Regions from separate parts of the Sphingomonas sp. CFBP 13714 genome, predicted to be linked through region 3. Evidence: predicted binding sites of a transcription regulator. Region 3 holds the regulator's gene; each other region holds the start of a gene.

What was found. Region 3 encodes LexA, which represses DNA repair genes until DNA is damaged. Its sites were predicted from a motif close to GTTCCNCNCTTGTTCT; they were not measured.
Region 1: a site for LexA is predicted at 4,256-4,271, ahead of uvrA (excinuclease ABC subunit UvrA). Genes of this name have one in related genera too.
Region 2: a site for LexA is predicted at 3,161-3,176, ahead of IFT54_RS17540 (LexA family protein). Genes of this name have one in related genera too.

The regions. Positions count from the first base shown of each region.
Region 1 covers NZ_JACYVG010000002.1:83,339-89,747, forward strand. Annotated here, with positions in the region: gene odhB (2-oxoglutarate dehydrogenase complex dihydrolipoyllysine-residue succinyltransferase) at 1-304, shown strand, start outside; gene lpdA (dihydrolipoyl dehydrogenase) at 432-1,826, shown strand; gene IFT54_RS04705 (DUF4893 domain-containing protein) at 2,935-3,597, shown strand; gene IFT54_RS04710 (hypothetical protein) at 3,638-4,129, opposite strand; gene uvrA (excinuclease ABC subunit UvrA) at 4,282-6,409, shown strand, end outside.
Region 2 covers NZ_JACYVG010000008.1:191,845-198,253, forward strand. Annotated here, with positions in the region: gene IFT54_RS17525 (NAD-glutamate dehydrogenase domain-containing protein) at 1-1,520, opposite strand, end outside; partial or broken gene IFT54_RS17530 (PAS domain-containing protein) at 1,813-2,619, opposite strand; tRNA gene IFT54_RS17535 (tRNA-Thr) at 2,763-2,838, shown strand; gene IFT54_RS17540 (LexA family protein) at 3,214-3,639, shown strand; gene IFT54_RS17545 (Y-family DNA polymerase) at 3,636-4,904, shown strand; gene IFT54_RS17550 (hypothetical protein) at 5,309-5,650, shown strand; partial or broken gene IFT54_RS20280 (hypothetical protein) at 6,083-6,409, opposite strand, start outside.
Region 3 covers NZ_JACYVG010000006.1:211,210-217,618, forward strand. Annotated here, with positions in the region: gene IFT54_RS15060 (HoxN/HupN/NixA family nickel/cobalt transporter) at 1-394, opposite strand, end outside; cobalamin riboswitch at 574-786, opposite strand; gene IFT54_RS15065 (molybdopterin molybdotransferase MoeA) at 1,024-2,208, shown strand; gene lexA (transcriptional repressor LexA) at 2,277-3,008, shown strand; gene IFT54_RS15075 (ComEC/Rec2 family competence protein) at 3,035-5,377, opposite strand; gene gltX (glutamate--tRNA ligase) at 5,397-6,409, shown strand, end outside.

The DNA.
Region 1 (6,409 bases), on a different contig from region 3:
CGCCAAGGACGGCGCGCTCAAGATGGACGAGATGAAGGGCGGCACCTTCACCATCTCGAACGGCGGCGTGTTCGGCTCGCTGATGTCGACCCCGATCATCAACCCGCCCCAGTCCGCGGTCCTTGGCCTCCACCGTATCGAGGAGCGCCCGGTCGTCGTGAACGGCCAGATCGTCATCCGCCCGATGATGTACCTGGCCCTCAGCTACGACCACCGCCTGATCGACGGCCGCGAAGCCGTGACGTTCCTCGTCGCGCTCAAGAACGCGATCGAGGATCCGACGCGCATCCTGATCGACCTGTAAGTATCTAACCACCCCGGCGCAGGCCGGGGCCCAGTGGGGAAGGCCGCGGTGACGAAGCGCCTCGCCCTCCCCATATATCTCCCAACTGGGCCCCGGCCTGCGCCGGGGAAGTAAGAGAGAAGCGACAATGGCTGACTATGACTATGACGTCCTCGTAATCGGCGCAGGCCCCGGCGGCTACGTCGCCGCGATCCGCGCCGCACAGCTCGGGCTGCGCACCGCCTGCGCCGAGAGCCGCGACACGCTTGGCGGCACCTGCCTCAACGTCGGCTGCATCCCGTCCAAGGCGCTGCTCCACGCATCCGAGCTGTACGAGGAGGCCAAGGCCGGTCACATGACTAAGTTCGGCGTCGAGTTCACCGGCGTCACGCTCAACCTCGACCAGATGCACGCCGAGAAGGCCAAGGCCGTCAAGGAACTGACCGGCGGCGTCGAGTTCCTGTTCAAGAAGAACAAGGTGACCTGGCTCAAGGGCAAGGCCGCGTTCCAGGACGCGCACACCGTCGACGTCAACGGCCAGACGGTCACCGCGAAGAACATCGTCATCGCCACCGGCTCGAGCGTCATGCCGCTCCCCGGCGTCGAGGTCGACCAGACCACGGTCGTCGACTCGACCGGCGCGCTCGCGCTCCCCAAGGTGCCCGAGCACATGGTCGTCATCGGCGGCGGCGTGATCGGTCTCGAACTCGGCAGCGTCTGGCGTCGCCTCGGCGCGAAGGTCACGGTCGTCGAATTCGTCGACCAGATCCTCCCCGGCTTCGACGGCGAAGTCCGCCGTGAGAGCGCCAAGCTCTTCAAGAAGCAGGGCATGGAGCTGAAGCTCTCGACCAAGGTCACCGGTGTGACCGTCGACAACGGCGTCGCGACCGTCACCGTCGAGCCCGCCGCGGGCGGCGCGTCCGAGACGATGACCGCCGACGCGGTGCTCGTCTCGATCGGCCGCAAGGCGAACGTCGACGGCCTCAACCTCGAAGCCATCGGCCTCGAGCTCAACAAGCGTGGCCAGATCGAGACCGACCACAGCTTCAAGACCAAGGTCGACGGCGTGTGGGCGATCGGCGACTGCGTCCCCGGCCTGATGCTCGCGCACAAGGCGGAGGACGAGGGCGTCGCGGTGGCCGAGAACATCGCCGGCCAGACCGGCATCGTCAACGAGGACGTCATCCCGTCCGTCGTCTACACGATGCCCGAAATCGCCGGCGTCGGCCTCACGGAAGAGGCTGCGAAGGATCTGACCGAGATCAAGGTCGGCAAGTTCCCCTTCGCCGCCAACAGCCGCGCCAAGACCAACCGCGACACCGACGGCTTCGTCAAGGTCATCGCGGATGCCAAGACCGACCGCGTGCTTGGCGTCTGGATCGTCTCGAGCCTCGCCGGCACGCTGATCGCCGAAGCCGCCATCGCGATGGAATTCGGCGCGACCAGCGAAGACATCGCCTACACCTGCCACGCGCATCCGACGCATGCCGAGGCGCTCAAGGAAGCGGCGATGGCAGTACAGGGCAAGCCGATCCACATCTGACCGCGCAAGGCCGTAGCGAAGCTACGGCCTAGCACCCAGCGGTCAGACCGGCCGGCGGCGCTCCAGCGCCGTCCGACGACAGGGGCTTCGCCCCTGTCCGGCCAAGCCCGCTCAAGCTGCGTTTCGGAAGGGCGTCGGTGGAAACCCCACCGGCGCCCTCTCCACGTCTCCCGATCGCGCGCGAAACGTCCACGCTCTCAAGCCCAAACCCCATAAGCGACCCGCACCCCCCATCCGTCATCCCGGCGAAAGCCGGGACCCACGGTTACGGCGAACCCGGCGATACCGCGCCGTCATAACCCGGCCCGCGACCATGGGTCCCGGCGTCCGCCGGGATGACGGGGGATGGGGGTGGGAGCGATAAAGTCACACCCGCAGAGCCGGAGCCGCGGCGTCCGCCCAGCGGCAGTCCGCACCCGCAGCCCCCGGACTCGCAGTGATCTCCTCTGGAGCAGCCCGCCCCCACACCCCCCGCGGAGCCGCAACGACCCGCACCCCATCCGTCATCCCGGCGAACGCCGGGACCCATGGTTACGGCGGACCCGGCGATCCCGTGCCGTCATAACCCGGTCCGCGACCATCGGTCTCGACGCCCGCCGGGATGACGGGAAGGGGAGGCGCCACAAAATCGCTCCCGCACCCGCCACAACCCGCCCCCTCCCGTCATCCTGGCGAAAGCCAGGATCCAGAGCCGCAAGCGCAACCCCCCACGGCTCTGGATCCTGGGTCGAGCCCAGGATGACGGAAGAGGTGGGCGCAATATGTCTCTCAACCAGTCGATCGCCCGGCCACCGCGGCTGGCTCACCCGCGACACCCCCCCCCCCCCGTCATCCCGGCGAAAGCCGGTACCCAGAACCACAAGCGCGCCCGCCCGCTGCCCTGAGTCCCGGTTCGGGCCGAAATGACGACAGGCAGGGGGTTGCCTCGTACCCTGCCAACCTCCACCAACCGCTCACCCGCACCTCACCGCATCCATCCCTCACCTCGGGTCGAAACTGAGCCAGATTAGTGCAGTTGTTAGCAATCCGTTTACCAGCCCGGCATAGCCACTCGTCTCCACGCCGCGGCGACGCCATCGTCGCGACCGGCCGTGCAAGGAGCCTGCCCGTGCGTGCGTTGATGATCCTGGCGGTAGGAACGGCCTGTCTCGCCGGCTGCGCGACGCAGCCCCGGGGCGGTAGCGCGGGCAAGGCCCCGGCCGTGGCGGCGGAGCCCGTACCGGTCGCCCCAAACTGGACGACGATCGCGACGCCCGACGACCGCGCCCGGCTCGCGGCACTCGGCGACAGCTGGACGCGCGCGCGCGCCGCGGTGCCCAGACGGCTGGCGGGCAAGATCGCGGCCGAGGGTGCGCTGCTCGATCCCGCAGGCGCGCTCGACCTGCCCGCGCTGTCGCCCGGTTCCTATCGCTGCCGGCTGGTCCGGCTCGGCGGGCGGGCGGGCTATGCGAGCTTCGCGCCCGATTTCTGCTATGTCGACGGCGACGGCGCGGGGCTCTCCTTCACCAAGCAGACCGGCACGACGCTGCCCGGTGGTTGGCTGCACCCCGACAGCGACCGGCGGCAGGTGTTCCTCGGCACCGTCCGCACCACGCCCGCGCAGGTCGCGCCGCCCTATGGCACCAACCCCGCGCGCGACGTCGCAGGCGTCGTCGAACGCGTCGGCCCGCTGCGCTGGCGCCTCGTGATGACGCGCGCGGGGCAGGGCGCGATCCTCGATCTCTACGAGCTGGTCCCGGTGCCGCCTGCGACGCCCGCGACGCCGCGCTGAGCGCAGAATCCTCCCCCTTTGCGGGGGAGGATCGGAAGCATCAGCCCTTTGGCGGCTTGGCGAAGTTCGCCGCGAACCGCTCCACGCCCGATGCGAACGAGTCGATCACCTTGGCGAATTCGGGCGGCAGCGCAGCAGCGTCGCTCCTGGGCGGTTCTGGCGTCTCGCCCGCGAACGGCCCGCTGCCCGCCGTCGACGCGCCCGGAGCCTCCGGCGAAGCCTCGGCCGAGGGTTCTGGCGGCCTGGGCGGCTTCGGTGGTTCGGGCGGTGCAGGTGGCGGCGTCGCCCCACGCATATCCTTCGCCGTGATCGCGGTCGCCGCCATCATCAGCCCGGCCGCGATCACCTGGCGTCCCGCGGGCGTGCCCATCTGCCGCGTCAGTGCCGCCGCGATCCCCGCGAACGGCGCCGCGCTGCCATGCTTGCCCGCCTTGGCAGACCAGCGCGCCTCGAACCCATCGCCTTTCGTCGCGCCCGTCTCGGCCTCGCGCTCCCGCGCCTCGCGTTCGCGACGCTCCTTCTTCTTGCCCATCTCGGTCTCCAGCACTGTATTGTACTAACAATACACTATGTAACTATCGTCGGCACCTTGGACAATGGTTCGGCGTTACCCATCTTTGCGAGCACCCGCCCGGCGCCCTCCCGGGCTTGTCGCGTCCGAACAAATGTGGAACAGACTTCTTTATGCTGACCAAGATTTCCGTACGCGGCGCGCGTGAACACAACCTCAAGGACGTCGATATCGACATCCCCCGCGACACGCTGACGGTGATCACCGGGCTGTCCGGCTCGGGCAAGTCGAGCCTCGCCTTCGACACCATCTATGCCGAGGGTCAGCGCCGCTACGTCGAGAGTCTGTCCGCCTATGCCCGCCAGTTCCTCGAACTGATGCAGAAGCCCGATGTCGACCATATCGAGGGCCTCTCGCCCGCCATCTCGATCGAGCAGAAGACGACGTCACGCAACCCGCGCTCGACCGTCGCGACCGTCACCGAGATCTACGATTACATGCGCCTGCTCTGGGCGCGCGTCGGCATCCCCTATTCCCCCGCGACCGGCGAGCCGATCGCCGCGCAGACCGTCAGCCAGATGGTCGACCGCGTCATGGCGCTCCCCGAGGGCACGCGGCTCTATCTGCTCGCGCCCGTCGTCCGCGGCCGCAAGGGCGAGTATCGCAAGGAACTCGCCGAGTGGCAGAAGGCGGGCTTCACGCGCGTCCGCATCGACGGCACGATCCACGACATCGACGAGGCGCCCGCGCTCGACAAGAAGTACAAGCACGACATCGAGGTCGTCGTCGACCGCCTCGTCGTCGGCGGCGAGATCGCCACGCGCCTGGCCGAGAGCTTCGAAACCGCGCTGAAGCTCGCCGAGGGCCTCGCCTATGTCGACCCCGCCGACCCGGTCGAGCCGCACACCCCCAAGTCCGAAATCCTCGGCAGCAACGCCCCCGACGGCCGCATCGTCTTCAGCGAGAAGTTCGCCTGTCCGGTCAGCGGCTTCACCATCTCCGAGATCGAGCCGCGTCTCTTCTCGTTCAACGCCCCCCAGGGCGCGTGCCCGGCCTGCGACGGCCTCGGCGAGAAGCTGCTGTTCGACGAAGACCTCGTCGTCCCCAACCACATGCTCAGCATCAAGAAGGGCGCGGTCGTCCCCTGGGCGAAGTCCAACCCGCCGTCGCCCTATTACATGCAGGTCCTCGGCAGCCTCGCGCGCGAATACAAGTTCGACATCGAGACCCCCTGGGGCGAGCTCTCCGAAGAGGTCCAGCGCGTCATCCTGCACGGCTCGAAGGGCAAGCCCGTCACGCTCACCTTCATCGACGGCAAGAAGAAATACGACGTCTCCAAGCCGTTCGAGGGCGTCATCGGCAACCTCAACCGCCGCCTGCTCCAGACCGAGAGCGCGTGGATGCGCGAGGAGCTGAACAAATACCAGTCCGCCGCCCCGTGCGAGGTCTGCGGCGGCGCGCGCCTGAAGCCCGAAGCGCTCGCGGTCAAGATCGCGATGAAGGACATCAGCTACGCGACCCACCTCTCGGTCGTCGACGCGCTCCAGTTCTTCACCGACATGCCGCAGCATCTCGGCGACCAGCAGAACGCGATCGCCGAGCGTATCCTGAAGGAAATCGTCGAGCGCCTCGGCTTCCTCAACAATGTCGGCCTCGACTATCTCAACCTCGACCGCACCAGCGGCACGCTCAGCGGCGGCGAGAGCCAGCGCATCCGCCTCGCGTCGCAGATCGGCAGCGGCCTGTCGGGCGTGCTTTACGTCCTCGATGAGCCCAGCATCGGCCTGCACCAGCGCGACAACGACATGCTGCTCAAGACGCTGCGCCGCCTGCGCGATCTCGGCAACACCGTGCTCGTCGTCGAGCATGACGAGGACGCGATCCGCACCGCCGATTACATCATCGACATGGGCCCCGGCGCGGGCGTCCGCGGCGGCCAGGTCGTCGCGCAGGGCACGCTGAAACAGATCCTGAAGTCGAAGGGCAGCATCACCGCCGACTATCTCAACGGCACGCGCGAAGTGCCGGTCCCCGCCACGCGGCGCAAGGGCAACGGCAAGAAGCTCACCGTCCACAACGCCACCGCGAACAACCTGACGGGCGTCACCGCGAGCATCCCGCTCGGCACCTTCACCTGCGTCACCGGCGTCTCGGGGTCGGGCAAGTCGAGCTTCACGATCGACACGCTCTACGCCGCCGCCGCGCGCGAGCTCAACGGCGCGCGCATCGTCCAGGGCAAGCACGACAAGATCACCGGCCTGCAATATCTCGACAAGGTCATCGACATCGACCAGTCGCCGA
Region 2 (6,409 bases), on a different contig from region 3:
ATCAGGCGCACCCCGCGCGCGCCCGGCCCGTCGAGTGCGGCAAGCCGCTGGATGTCCTCGCCGGCTTCGGCCGGGCTGCTGAGGTTGCGATAGTTTTGCGGGAAGGCGGCGGCCCAGCGCAGCGCGAGGCGGGCGGCACGCGGCGACGGCAATGTCTCGACCAGCGCGGCCTCGACGTCGGACACCCAGCCGCGCACCATCCGCTGCAGCCTGAGCGCGAGCGGCGCGACGTCGGGCACGCGGCCTTCGCCGCGCAGGTCGAGCGTGTAGCGCAGCATCGCGGTCTCGCCGTCCTCGAGCGCGATCGACCAGTTCAGCACGGTGGCATTCGCGGCCTCGGCGAGCATCTCGCCGATCGCGGTGCGGCGGCCGGTCGTGACGTCGTCGCGCGGCAGCCAGACGAAGCCGAACAGATGGCGGCCGAGCGGCGATGCGACAAGAACCAGCGCGGGACGCGGTCGGTCGGCCAGGCTCATCGCGGTCAGCGCGAGTTCCTCGAGCGCGTCGGGCGCGAACGCGATGACGAGATCATGGGGCAGGGCGGTGAATGCGTGGGTCAGCGCCTTGCCCGCATGGCCGCGGGGATCGAAGCCGAACTTCGCCTTCATCGCGGCAAGTCGCGTGCGCAGGATCGGCACGTCGCGCGGCATCGTCGCCAGCGCCGCGCTGGTCCACAGACCGCTGTAGATCGACAGCCCCGCGATCGTCTCGCCCTCGATCACCGGGACCACGACTAGGTCGAGCGGGACGGCGCGGTGGACGGTCGAGATCAGGTTCGACTTCAGCAGCAGCGGTGCGAGATTGCCCGCCTCGAACCACTGGATCGCGAGTGCGCGCGAGGCCTCCGCCAGGATCGGCACGGCATGCGGATTGCGCGCGATGCCGAGCGCGGCGCCGCCGCTGCCGTCGCGGTGCCAGACCTGATGCCCGAGCAACGTCAGATGACCGTCGAGGAACCAGCGCAGCAGCGCCGCGCCTTCTGCATCGGGGCCGTCGCTGTGAAGCAGCGCGATATCGGTCGCCATCGCGCCCTGCATCGCGCGCCAGTCCTTCACCGCCGCGCGCACATCGGCGAGCACACCGGTCAGGTCCTCGATCAGCCCGCGCCGATCGCGGGCGTCGGCGCGCTCCATCTCGAGATAGATCATCGATTCGGCGGGGCCGGTGTCGCCGATCGCCTGGAGCACGCCGTCGGGGCTGCGCGTCGTGTGAACGACCGGGTGGATGATGCGATCGATCGCGATGTCCTGCGCGGCGATCGCGGCGGAAATCGAATCGACCAGGAACGGCATGTCGTCGTTGACGATCGCCAGCCGCATGCGGCGGCGCGTGTCGTCGGCGCTGATCGGTTCGAGCGCGATGGCGGGCGCGCCATCGTCGCGGCGAAGCGCCGTGGCGACGACGAAAGCCGCGGCGTGCGCCGCCTCCGTCGTGCCGAAGTCCTTGAGTTCGCCCGGAAGCGCGCGTTCGGTCAACCGGGCGGCGAGCGCGTCGGTCAGCGTCGTGGAAAGATCAGCCATGACCGCGCCTATGCGCCGGGTAGGATACGACCTCAAGGCTTGTGGCAGGTGCGAACACCGCTGTTGCGGTGCAGCATTCGGATGCGCGTCGGCGCGGCGCGAACACGGTTTTCGCCTACCCGATCGCGGCCATCGCCTGCGCGGTGAGGGCCGCGTCGTCGGTGATCGTGCCGATGATGTCGAGCCCGCCATCCACCCCCGCGCGGGCGACGAGCAGGACGATGGCGCCAGGCTCCGCGTCGGTCCGGAGCATGACATGCGCGAGCGTGTCGGGTGCCGGGCCATCGGTCGGGCCGGTCGCCGCTATGGGGTCGGCGAATTCTGCGCTCGGCCCGTCGGCCCAGATCGGCACGCCCGGCGAGGTGGCGGGCGCGTGCCCGGTCGACGCCAGCGACGCGCCGAGCCCCGGCATCATCGGCGCGTGGCGGGCATAGGCGGTGAGCCCGGACGCGGGCACCGGCGCGGCGCGAACCGCCGCCTCGAGCTCGGCGGCGAGCGTCGCCTGCATCCGGTCGTCGGCGAGTTCCTTCCAGTTGATCACGCCATACAGGAAATCGATGCCCTCGTCGCTCGACGAGAACGGCATGAGGATGCCGCGGTACAGCGTCGTGCGCCCGCGGCTGTTGACGAATTCGGCCTCGAACCCGATCGGCGCGCGATTCGCGATGATCTGCAGATAATGATCGGTCAGCCGCGACAGCAGCGACCGGCTCGGCACGTCGGCGATCGACGTGATCGGCCCGACCAGCCCGCATTCCTCACGCAGCTTGGCGCCGAGATAGGCGATTCGCGGATCGTCGATCGTCATCACCGCTGCGGCATCCCGATCCGCACCCGTGCCCGGATCGGTGCGGAAGTCGAGCAGCACGCTGTGCGGGCCGAAATCGGCGATCGAGCCGGGATCGAGGTCCGCGATCGTCGGATAGGGGCGTCCCCTGAGCAGCGACACCCAGTGGTTATAGGCGCGGACATGCATCCGGCGTTCGTCCCCGCCCAGATCGAACATCACGTCGTTGACGCCCGCGTCGGTCGCCCCGCCGGGAAGTCCCGTCGCGGCCTCGTCGATCTCGCCGTATTCGCCGTCCGGCTCGCGTCGCATGCCCATACCGAAAACTTCCCCGTTCACTTACGGCTGCTTGTGCACGCTGCTTGGTAAACGGCACGTAAATGCGGGTTAGTGCTTGTCACCGCAAATTTCCCCTGTTAAGCGCCGCCCCCTCGACCGGAGATATCCGTCATCGGGCCGCTTTAGCTCAGCTGGTAGAGCATCGCATTCGTAATGCGGGGGTCACAGGTTCGAGTCCTGTAAGCGGCACCACCTTAAACCATTGAAATCTTTGAACTTTATTGGCGACTTGTCGCGTAAAGCCTCGGCAGATCTGCGTTTTGGTATCGCGGTGGTATCGCAAGCCCACGTTCCGGTAGCGTAGCCCGCCGCCGGCAGGTTGGACGGCTGTCCTTCCACATCCCCCGGCATCGTATGATTCGCAACGCGGCCACCCCCGTGAGCCGACTGCCTCGCGCAGCGGTGCCGCGCCACAACACACGTCGGGCCGGACGTTTACTTTTTAAATGTCCTCGCAAACGCCCGCTGTCGGTTCGAGCGCTTACCATGCGGCAGCGTTGTCACACGAATCCTTGTTCACTTTCTGTTCTTGCGCTCTAAAGGGCTGGCCGGAAAAGGAATCGTCCCATGAGCATCTTGAGGCTCCACGAAATACCGTTCGAACTGGTGCCGCGCGAGGTCCCGTTCTTCCTGTGTCACACGCCGGCCGGGTTCCCGTCACCGGCGCAGGATGACATGGAGGAACCGATTGATCTCGGTGCCTGGCTCGTGGAGCACCCCGCTGCGAGCTACATCATGCGGGTCGAAGGGCGATCGATGGCGGGCGCCGGAATCAACGACGGTGATCTGATCGTCGTCAATCGCGCCAAGCAACCCAAGGCCGGTGCGATCGTCGTCGCCTTGGTGCACGGCGAGCGGACGTTAAAACGGCTTCGGCATATGGATGGGCGGCACTGGCTCGTGCCCGAGGCCGAGGGCTTCCCGCACATCCTTGTCGACGAATATGTCGAGATCTGGGGCGTCGTCGTCGGCGTGGCGCGCAAGGTGCCATGAGCGCGCCCATCGCGCTGATCGACTGCAACAACTATTACGTCAGCTGCGAACGGGCGTTTGATAGCAGCCTCGTCGGCGTGCCGGTCATCGTGCTGTCGAACAATGACGGCTGCGCGATCGCTCGTTCGGCCGAAGCCAAGGCGCTCGGCATAAAGATGGGCGATCCGATCCACCACCTGCGCGATGTGGTCCGCCGGCACGGTATCCGAGTCCTCTCCTCGAACTACACGCTGTATGGCGACATGCAGCGCCGCGTCATTGCCGCCTGCGAACCCTTCGCGCGTGACTTCGAGATCTATTCGATCGACGAGACCTTTCTGGACCTCGCCGGATTTGAGGGCAGGGACCTTGTCGACCACGCGCGTGCGATGCGGGAGCAAGTTCGTCTGTGGACGACGATACCGACATGTGTGGGCATTGCTGAGACCAAGACGCTGGCCAAGCTGGCGAATGCTGCGGCCAAGAAGGACCCCCGGTTCGAAGGGGTCGCTGATCTGCGCGATGACGCCGTTCGTCGCGAGGTTATGGATGCGTTCGCCGTCGGCGACGTCTGGGGCGTGGGCGGTGCAACAGCCAGGAAGCTCACGGATCTTGGGGTGCACACCGCGGGCGCACTGCGAAACATGCCGATGAAGCAGGCGCGCGCCGTCGGGACGGTCGTGCTCGAGCGGCTGGTTGCTGAGCTGCGCGGCGTACCTTTAAACGCTGTCGAGTCCGTCGCACCCCGGCGAAAGGGCATGGCAGTCACTCGATCGTTCGGCATGCCCATATGCGACTTTGATCGGATGATGGGCGCCTTGTCGCAATATGCGCTGCGCGCCGGCGAGAAGCTGCGAATGCATGGGCTCGTCGCGGGGCGGCTTACCGCCTTCTTTCACACCAATCGCAACAGGCCAGACCGACCGCAATATGGCGGGTCGCGCACCGTCACGCTCCATCCCATGTCGAACGATAGCTTTGAATTGATAGCGGCTGCACGGCGGGTGGCTGAGAAGGCGTGGCGCGATGATTATGCCTATACCAAGGCCGGTATCCTGCTTGACGACCTTCTGGCCGAAGCGGAGCGACCGCGGACTCTGTTCGAGGCAGATATGGCGAAACGCGACCGCCTGATGGGCGCGCTCGACGCGATCAACGACAAGTTCGGTACTTGGACGGCAGTGACCGCGACACAGGGCTTTAAGCGGGAGTGGAAGCTACGGTCGGAAATGCGGTCGCCGGCATGGACGACAAAGATTGCCGACGTCCCGGTGGTCCGCGCATGAGGTTAAGGTGCGAACCGAGCATCGCAACAAACCGTTACCGACTGCCGTTCACCATCGCCTAATCCTTGCTGCTCAACGTTTTCGACCTCGGTCCCGAAAGCGATCGTTGGTTCACGCGTGGGTGAAGCCTGAAATTGGGATCTTTCTGCCATTCCTAAACGAAGTGACGAACGGCCGGTCCGGCCGGGAGCCGACTCGGGCGCTGGCCGACGGGCACTGCAGAACGACGGAGGGTGTTTTTCGCGGCATGTCCGCCCGTAGCCGCTAGAACAAACCAAATTGTCCTAGATGCAACAGGCGAGTCTGCCATTCTCGATAGACCTCGGTTGACGACCTGCCTCAAAACCGGCTCGCGTGTTAAGTCTCACGGGGGTAAGCGTTGCCTGCATCATGGGAGATAAAGGTTGCCGATCGACACTCTGGATCCAAAGAACTCCGTCCTTTTTCTCGGATCAGGCTTCTCGGCAGATGCAACCAACATTGCAAGGGAGAAGCTCCCTGCCGGGCAGCCCTTGTTAGAGCGGTTGGCTGAAGCGATTGGACAATCTCCGAGAGACCACGATCTTAAATCAGCAGCGGACGCCTTCTCGCACCGCTTCGACGTGAGTCTTTATGATATTCTATACAACACGTTTACAGTTTCGTCCGTCCTTGACTATCAGAAATATATTCTCTCTCTGCCATGGGCCCGTATTTATACTACAAACTACGACGATATGGTTAGCTCAGTAAAGGGTGGTGCCTAGCCCGTGTTTACTTTTGACGATGAACGACCTCGGACTCTGCCTGAATCATTTGCAGTGTACTTGCACGGCTCAATACGGAAGGCGACAGAGGCTGACGTCGAAACGCAATTGATCCTAAATAGTCTATCCTACGATGTGATCACCCGCGACCATCCGACCTGGTTCTATGAGTTTCAACGAGATCGTCGGACCTTTGATGCCTGCTATTTTATGGGGTTCAGCTTAGGCGACCACCATATCACTGGGCTGATGGCTGCAGGCGAGACGTCCGCGAGGCGCACTTACTTCATCACGCGGAACCCACCCAAGCAACAACTCGTAGAAAGAGCGCCGCCGTATGGGGAAATCGTACCGATAGGCTTCGACGGGTTCGCTGATCTGGCCAAAACGCTTCCGCCATCGCCCAAACCGGCGAATCCGCGATCTCTCGAGTCATTCAAGTTCCTGCAGCGAGGCATCGACGCAAAGCCGCTCGTCGATCCCACGCCAGTCGAGATCTTCAACTTGGTAACATTTGGTAACTTCAACCAAGGTCGCTTCTTCAACACCGTCCGCGATGATAGCTACGTCGCGAAGCGCGGGAAGAGCCTTGAAAGTGCGCTCGCCCTTCTCAGTAATAACAAGACAGTGCTTGTCCTCTCGAGGCTCGGGAACGGAAAGACGATTTTTACGTCGCTCTTGGCGCGAGATGCCAGCGAGAATGGCTACAAGTGCTATTTGTGGCGACGTGCCGGGAAACGCCTTGCACAAGACCTTGAA
Region 3 (6,409 bases):
ACAGGAACAGCGCGGAGATCAGTGTCGCGATCACCCCGCCCGCCTGCTTGAACGCCTCGAACTGCGCCAGCGCACTCGCGGTCAGCGCGATCGCGACCGCGGCGATCAGGACGATCCCCGAATGGCCGACCGCGAACCAGAAGCCGACCCCGATCGGCCGCTGCCCGTCCTGCATCAGCTTGCGCGTCACGTTGTCGATCGCCGCGATATGATCGGCGTCGACCGCATGGCGCAGCCCCAGCCCCCAGGCCAGCATCGCGGTACCCAGCATCAGCGGTTGCGCCTGGAACAGCGCGAACGCCCATCCCCAGGCGGCGATGTTGGCCGCCACCAGCATCGCGAACATCCAGCCGATCCGGTGTCGCGTCGAACGACCGGCGGTCCGCCCGGTCATGATCTTGGTCATTGGCACATCCCCGGCGTCCGACGAGGACGGGGGCCTGCCGCGAACGACCGGGACGCGCGCCGACCGGACGCCCTGAGCGGCCGGCATGCGTCGCCGATGCGGCCCCCGCCGCATGGTCGTCGCTCAGACGGCGTTCACCGTGCCTCGGCCACCCCCTGGACCGGGACAAGAGCGACCAGACGCCGGCAGGTCTCCTGGCTCACGGGTCAAGGCTCGACGCACACCTTCCCAGGCCATCGGCCCAGTGGCTGCCCCCGTCGCAGGGGGCGCGTGCGTGTCGCTCGCCGCTTACAGTTGCAGGGACAGCCGCGGTCTTGGGGCAAACCCCGCACCGCATTCCCATTCAAGCCCCGAGGGGCACCGACGCGATCTGTGCGGATCCGGCTTGCGTCGGACCTGCGCCACAGGGCTAGCGCGTTTTGCCTGCGCTGACGACAGGATTTGCGCGCGACGCAACGCAGGGCATGTCGTCCCATCTCACCGCAACGTCTGCCTTACCTCGTACGTTGATCGCGTAACCGACCGGTGTCCTGCCGGTCGCGGCGTTGCCCGCTTTCCGCCCCGCGGCAATCGTGCGAGCAGCGCAGACCTTCATCGCCCCGCTGAACGGAGCCCGCATGCGCCCTCTCGTCCCCGTCGCCGAAGCCCAGTCCCGCCTCTTCGCCATGGCATCGCGCGTGCCGGCCGAAACCGTGCCGCTGCGCTCGGCGATGGGTCGCTGGGCGGCGGAGGCCATTCTAGCCCGCCGCACCCAGCCCGCGACCGACCTTTCGGCGATGGACGGCTATGCGATCCGCTACGCAGATCTGCCCGGGCCGTGGACGGTCATCGGCGAGAGCGCGGCCGGCCGCCCCTTCACCGGTTCAGTCGGCGCGGGACAGGCGACGCGCATCTTCACCGGCGCGGCGATGCCGCCCGGCGCCGATACCGTCCTTGTCCAGGAAGAGGCCGCACGCGACGGCGACCGGCTGATGCTCGACGGCGAAGGCCCCGCCTTCGAGGGACGCAACACACGCCGCAAGGGGCTCGACTTCGCGACCGGCACCCGGCTGATCGCGGCCGGCGATCGGCTGACGCCCGCGCGCATCGCGGTCGCTGCGACCGGCGGACACGGCACGCTGTCGGTCGGCCGCCGGCTGCGCGTCGCGGTCGCCGCAACGGGTGACGAGCTCGTTCCGCCCGGCTCGACGAACGATCCCGTCCCGCTGCCGGAATCGAACGGCATCATGCTCGCCGCGATGCTTGCCGATCTGCCCGTCGACATTATCGATCTCGGAATCCTCCCCGACCGGCTCGACACGCTGCGTGACGCCTTTGCCGGGGTCGATGCCGATCTGCTCGTGACCACGGGGGGCGCGTCGGTCGGCGATCACGACCTCGTCCGCCCCGCGATCGAGGCGGCCGGCGGGGCAATCGACTTCTGGCGGATCGCCCTGCGCCCGGGCAAGCCGATGATGGCGGGCACGCTTGGCCGGACAATGCTGCTCGGCCTGCCGGGCAATCCCGTCTCCGCCTTCGTCACCGCGATCCTGTTCGTCCGCCCCGTCGTCGCGCACATGCTCGGCGCGCGCGATCCCTTGCCGCAGACGACGCACGCGCTGCTCGGCGAGGATCTTCCGCCCAACCAGTCGCGGACCGACTATATGCGCGCCGAACTGCGCGACGGTCGCGCCTATGCCTCGACCATCCAGGACAGCTCGATGCTGCTGACGCTCGCCCGCTCGTCCTGCCTGATCGTCCGCGACGGCGACGCGCCGGCGGCAAGGGCGGGCGACTCGGCGGAAATCCTCGTCATCGCGTGACGTCACCGCTTGACGAAGCTGCAAGTGTTCCATAGAAGTTCCTCGTCTGTTCCGGACGGAGAACCGTTATGCTCACGCGCAAGCAGCACGAGCTTGTCTGCTTCATCAACGACCGCCTTGCCGAGACGGGCGTGTCGCCCTCGTTCGAGGAGATGAAGGACGCGCTCGAACTGAAATCGAAATCGGGCGTACACCGCCTGATCAGCGCGCTCGAGGAGCGCAACTTCATCCGGCGTCTGCCCAACCGGGCGCGCGCGCTCGAAGTGCTGCGGATGCCCGAGCGTCCCGAGGCTGCAATCGCGCAGACGACGACGAAGTCAGGGTCGAAGGCGGCGGCGGCGGCATCTGCCGACACCGTATCGGTACCGAACACGGCCAGCGCCACGCCCGCGTCGCCAGCCCGCATCGCGGCGAACGACGTCGTCGAGATCCCGCTGCACGGCCGGATCGCCGCCGGCGTCCCGATCGAAGCCTTTGAAGGCAGTTCGATGCTGGCCGTTCCGGCCGCATTGCTCGGCACCGGCGAGCATTATGCGCTGGAGGTTTCGGGGGACTCGATGGTGGAAGCCGGCATCCTCGACGGCGATTATGCGCTGATCCGCCGTACCGAGATCGCCCGCGACGGCGAAATCGTGGTCGCGCTGATCGAGGACAGCGAAGCGACGCTGAAATATTTCCGCCGCGAAGGCGCAATGGTCCGGCTCGACCCGGCCAACCGCGCCTATGACCCCCAGCGTTATGCGCCCGCACAGGTCCGGGTTCAGGGCAAGCTGTCGGGTATCCTGCGCCGCTACGACTGACGAATGCCGGGTGGCGCTGGCGGTCGTCACCGCCACGCAACCGGCAGTGGCGTTCGTGACCAACGGCCCCAGGCACCATCGTCCGCGTTTCGGAATTGCGGCCCTCCCAATCGGAGGCCCCACCTTCGCAGGATCATGACCCGACATACCCAGTCGCGACCTATCGCTCTGACCACCCCCGAGCCGGCACCCGAAACCGGACCGACGCCGCCCCCCCCGGCCAGCCCATGCTGATCGCCCGCCGCCCCGAACCGTCGCATTGGCCGCGCCAGCGTCGGCGGATCGCGCCACGGGTGCCGGTCCCCCGGATTGAGTACCGTCACCATCCGCCCCGTGGTCAACGTCAACGCGATCCCCCTGGTGCGCGCGAGCACCGATCGATCGAGCTTCAGCCATCGCGGCGTACAGCTACGCGGCAGCTCGCGCTCGCTGATGACGATGTCCGCGCGCTGGCAGGCGGCAACCATCTCGGCGATCGGCACCCGGTAAACGCTCCGCGTTGCCAGCACACGCCACGCCCGCCCCCGCGCGACGACATCGGTCAGGCACAGGTCGCGGCTGCACTGCGCGTCGGGCTGATCCGCCAGCAGTAGCGGCTCACCATCGACCCCGCCATTCTCCGCCAGTGTATCGCGGACATAGTCCCCCGCCCGATCGCGGAGCAGCGCGAGCCCGGCGGCGGTCCGGACCGCGACGTGACGCCCATCGCCCGTCACAAGGATATCGGGTGACGGCGTCGTCAGCGCCCAGATCGCGCCAATCGCCAAGGGCAGCATTCCGATCCGTCGCCACCGCGTCCGCCACAGCGCGATCCACACCCCGCCAACGACCATCAGCGCAAACGCCCCGTCGGGCACCGCCGGCAGCGCGCGGACCGCGCCCGGTGCATGCGCCACGCCGCGCGCGAGCCACAGCAGCGCGTCGAGCGCATGCTGGACCAGCCACCAGGCGGGCGCGCCAATCCCGATCGTGTCGAGCAGCAGCGCCAGCGCCTCGAACGGCATCACGACAAACGTGGTCAGCGGGATCGCGACGATATTGGCGACCGCGCCGTACAGCCCGGCCTTGTGGAAATGATAAACCGCGATCGGCATCAGCGCCGCCTCGACAACGAGCCCGGTCAGCAGCAGCGACGCGGCGCCGCGCAACAGGCGTCTGCTGCGGCCCTCGTCATGCGGCGTGAACGTGGCACGGACGACGGGATGCTCGTGCAGCGCGATGATCGCGGTGATCGCGGCGAACGACAATTGGAAGCTCGGCCCGGCGAGCGATTCGGGCAGCGCGAGCATCACCGCGATCGCTCCCGTCGCGACGAGCCGCAACGTCATCGCCTCGCGCCCCATCGCCAGCGCGACCAGCACCAGCAACGCCGCGACGCAGGAGCGGATCGTCGGCACCTGGCTGCCCGTCAGCACGGTGTAGCCGATCGCCGCTGCGGCACCGGCAAGCGCGGCGATCAGTGGCAGTCGCGTGTGCAGCGCGAGCCATGGGCTGAGCGCCAGCAGCCGCATCACGATCAGCATCGTCGCGGCGACCGCCGCGGTGATGTGGAGGCCGCTTACCGAAAGGAGATGCGCCAGCCCGGCGCGGCGCATCGCCTCCGCATCCGCGTCGCTGATCGCGCCGACGTCGCCGGTCGCCAGCGCCGCCGCGATCCCGCCCGCGCTCCCGTCAAGCTGCGCGACGATATGCCGCGACAGCGCCACCCGGACTCCAGCGCCGCCGCGGCCCGGCTCTGCTACCACCACAGGCGAAAAGCCCCGCCCCGTCGCGCCGATCGCGCCGAACCAAGCGACGCGCGCAAAGTCATAGGCGCCGGGCACCGCCGGCAAGGGCGGCGGCATGAGTCGCGCGCGAAGCTTTATGGTCGCGCCGATCGCGAGCGTCGCCGGCGCATCCGCCTCTGCCAGGTTGATGCGGACGCGGCCGGGCAACGCAACCGGCGCGCCATCGGCGTCCTGCCCCGGCCCGACCGGCCGCACCGTCAACCGCACCAGCCGACGCGCGACGAGCGGTTCGATCGTCTCGACCCGCGCGGACAGCTGCACGAATGTCGGCCCCGCGAGCACCGGTGCCGCCACCCGGTCCGATCGTACCCAGATCAGCCCGATGCCGAGCGCCGCCGCAATCGCGCCGATCGCGAGCATCCGCGCCGCGCGCCCGCCGCGCCCCGCCGCAAGTCCGGCCAACCCGCCAGCGGCCAGCACCAGGATCGCGGTGCCCCATGCCACGGGATCGGGCAGCACGAACCACAGCGCGATGCCGCCGCCAAGCCCGACCGGCAACCAGGTTATGAGCTGGTCGCGCTCTGCCTCCAGCCAGCGTTCGATCGCCCGGCCCGGCTCCGCCATCCAGGGCGGCACGCCCATTTGTCGCCGCCGGGGACGCATGCTAGAGGCGGCGACGGCTGATCCGGCCATCGTTTCTACAGTCTGGGAGCACCCGCGGTTGGGCGCAATATCTGATACGGATGCCGTCGTTTCGGCCGCACCCGTGGTTACTCGTTTCGCTCCGTCGCCGACGGGGTTCCTGCATCTTGGCGGCGCACGCACGGCGTTGTTCAACTGGCTGTTCGCCAAGGCGAACGGCGGCAAATTCCTGCTGCGTATCGAGGATACCGACCGCGTGCGGTCGACCCAGCCGGCGATCGACGCGATCATCGACGGGATGCGCTGGCTGGGGATCGACTGGGACGGCGACGTCGTCATGCAGTTCGCCGGCGCCGATCGCCACGCCCGCGTCGCGCACCAGATGGTGGAGGCCGGCCACGCCTATCGCTGCTACATGACCAATGACGAGATCGCGGCGATGCGCGCCGAGGCGCAGGCGGCCAAGAAGCCGCTCCGCATCCGCAGCCCGTGGCGCGACCGTCCGGCAAGCGAGGCCCCCGATCTTCCCCATGTCGTCCGCCTGCGCGCGCCGCAGGAAGGTGCGGTCACGATCGAGGATCGCGTCCAGGGATCGGTGACGGTCCGCAACGAGGAAATCGACGACCTCGTCCTCCTCCGTTCGGACGGCACGCCGACCTACATGCTCGCGGTCGTCGTCGACGATCACGACATGGGCGTCACGCACGTCATCCGCGGTGACGATCACCTCAACAACGCGTTCCGCCAGCTGCCGATCTACCGTGCGATGGACGCGATCGAGGGCGGCTGGCCCGATCCGATCTATGCGCACATCCCGCTGATCCACGGCCCCGATGGTGCCAAGCTGTCCAAGCGTCACGGCGCGGTCGGCATCGAGGCGTATCGCGACGAGATGGGCATCCTGCCCGAGGCGTTCGACAATTACCTGCTGCGGCTCGGCTGGGGGCACGGTGACGACGAGATCATCAGCCGCGAACAGGCGGTCGAATGGTTCGACCTGTCGGGCGTCGGCAAGTCGCCCTCGCGCTTCGA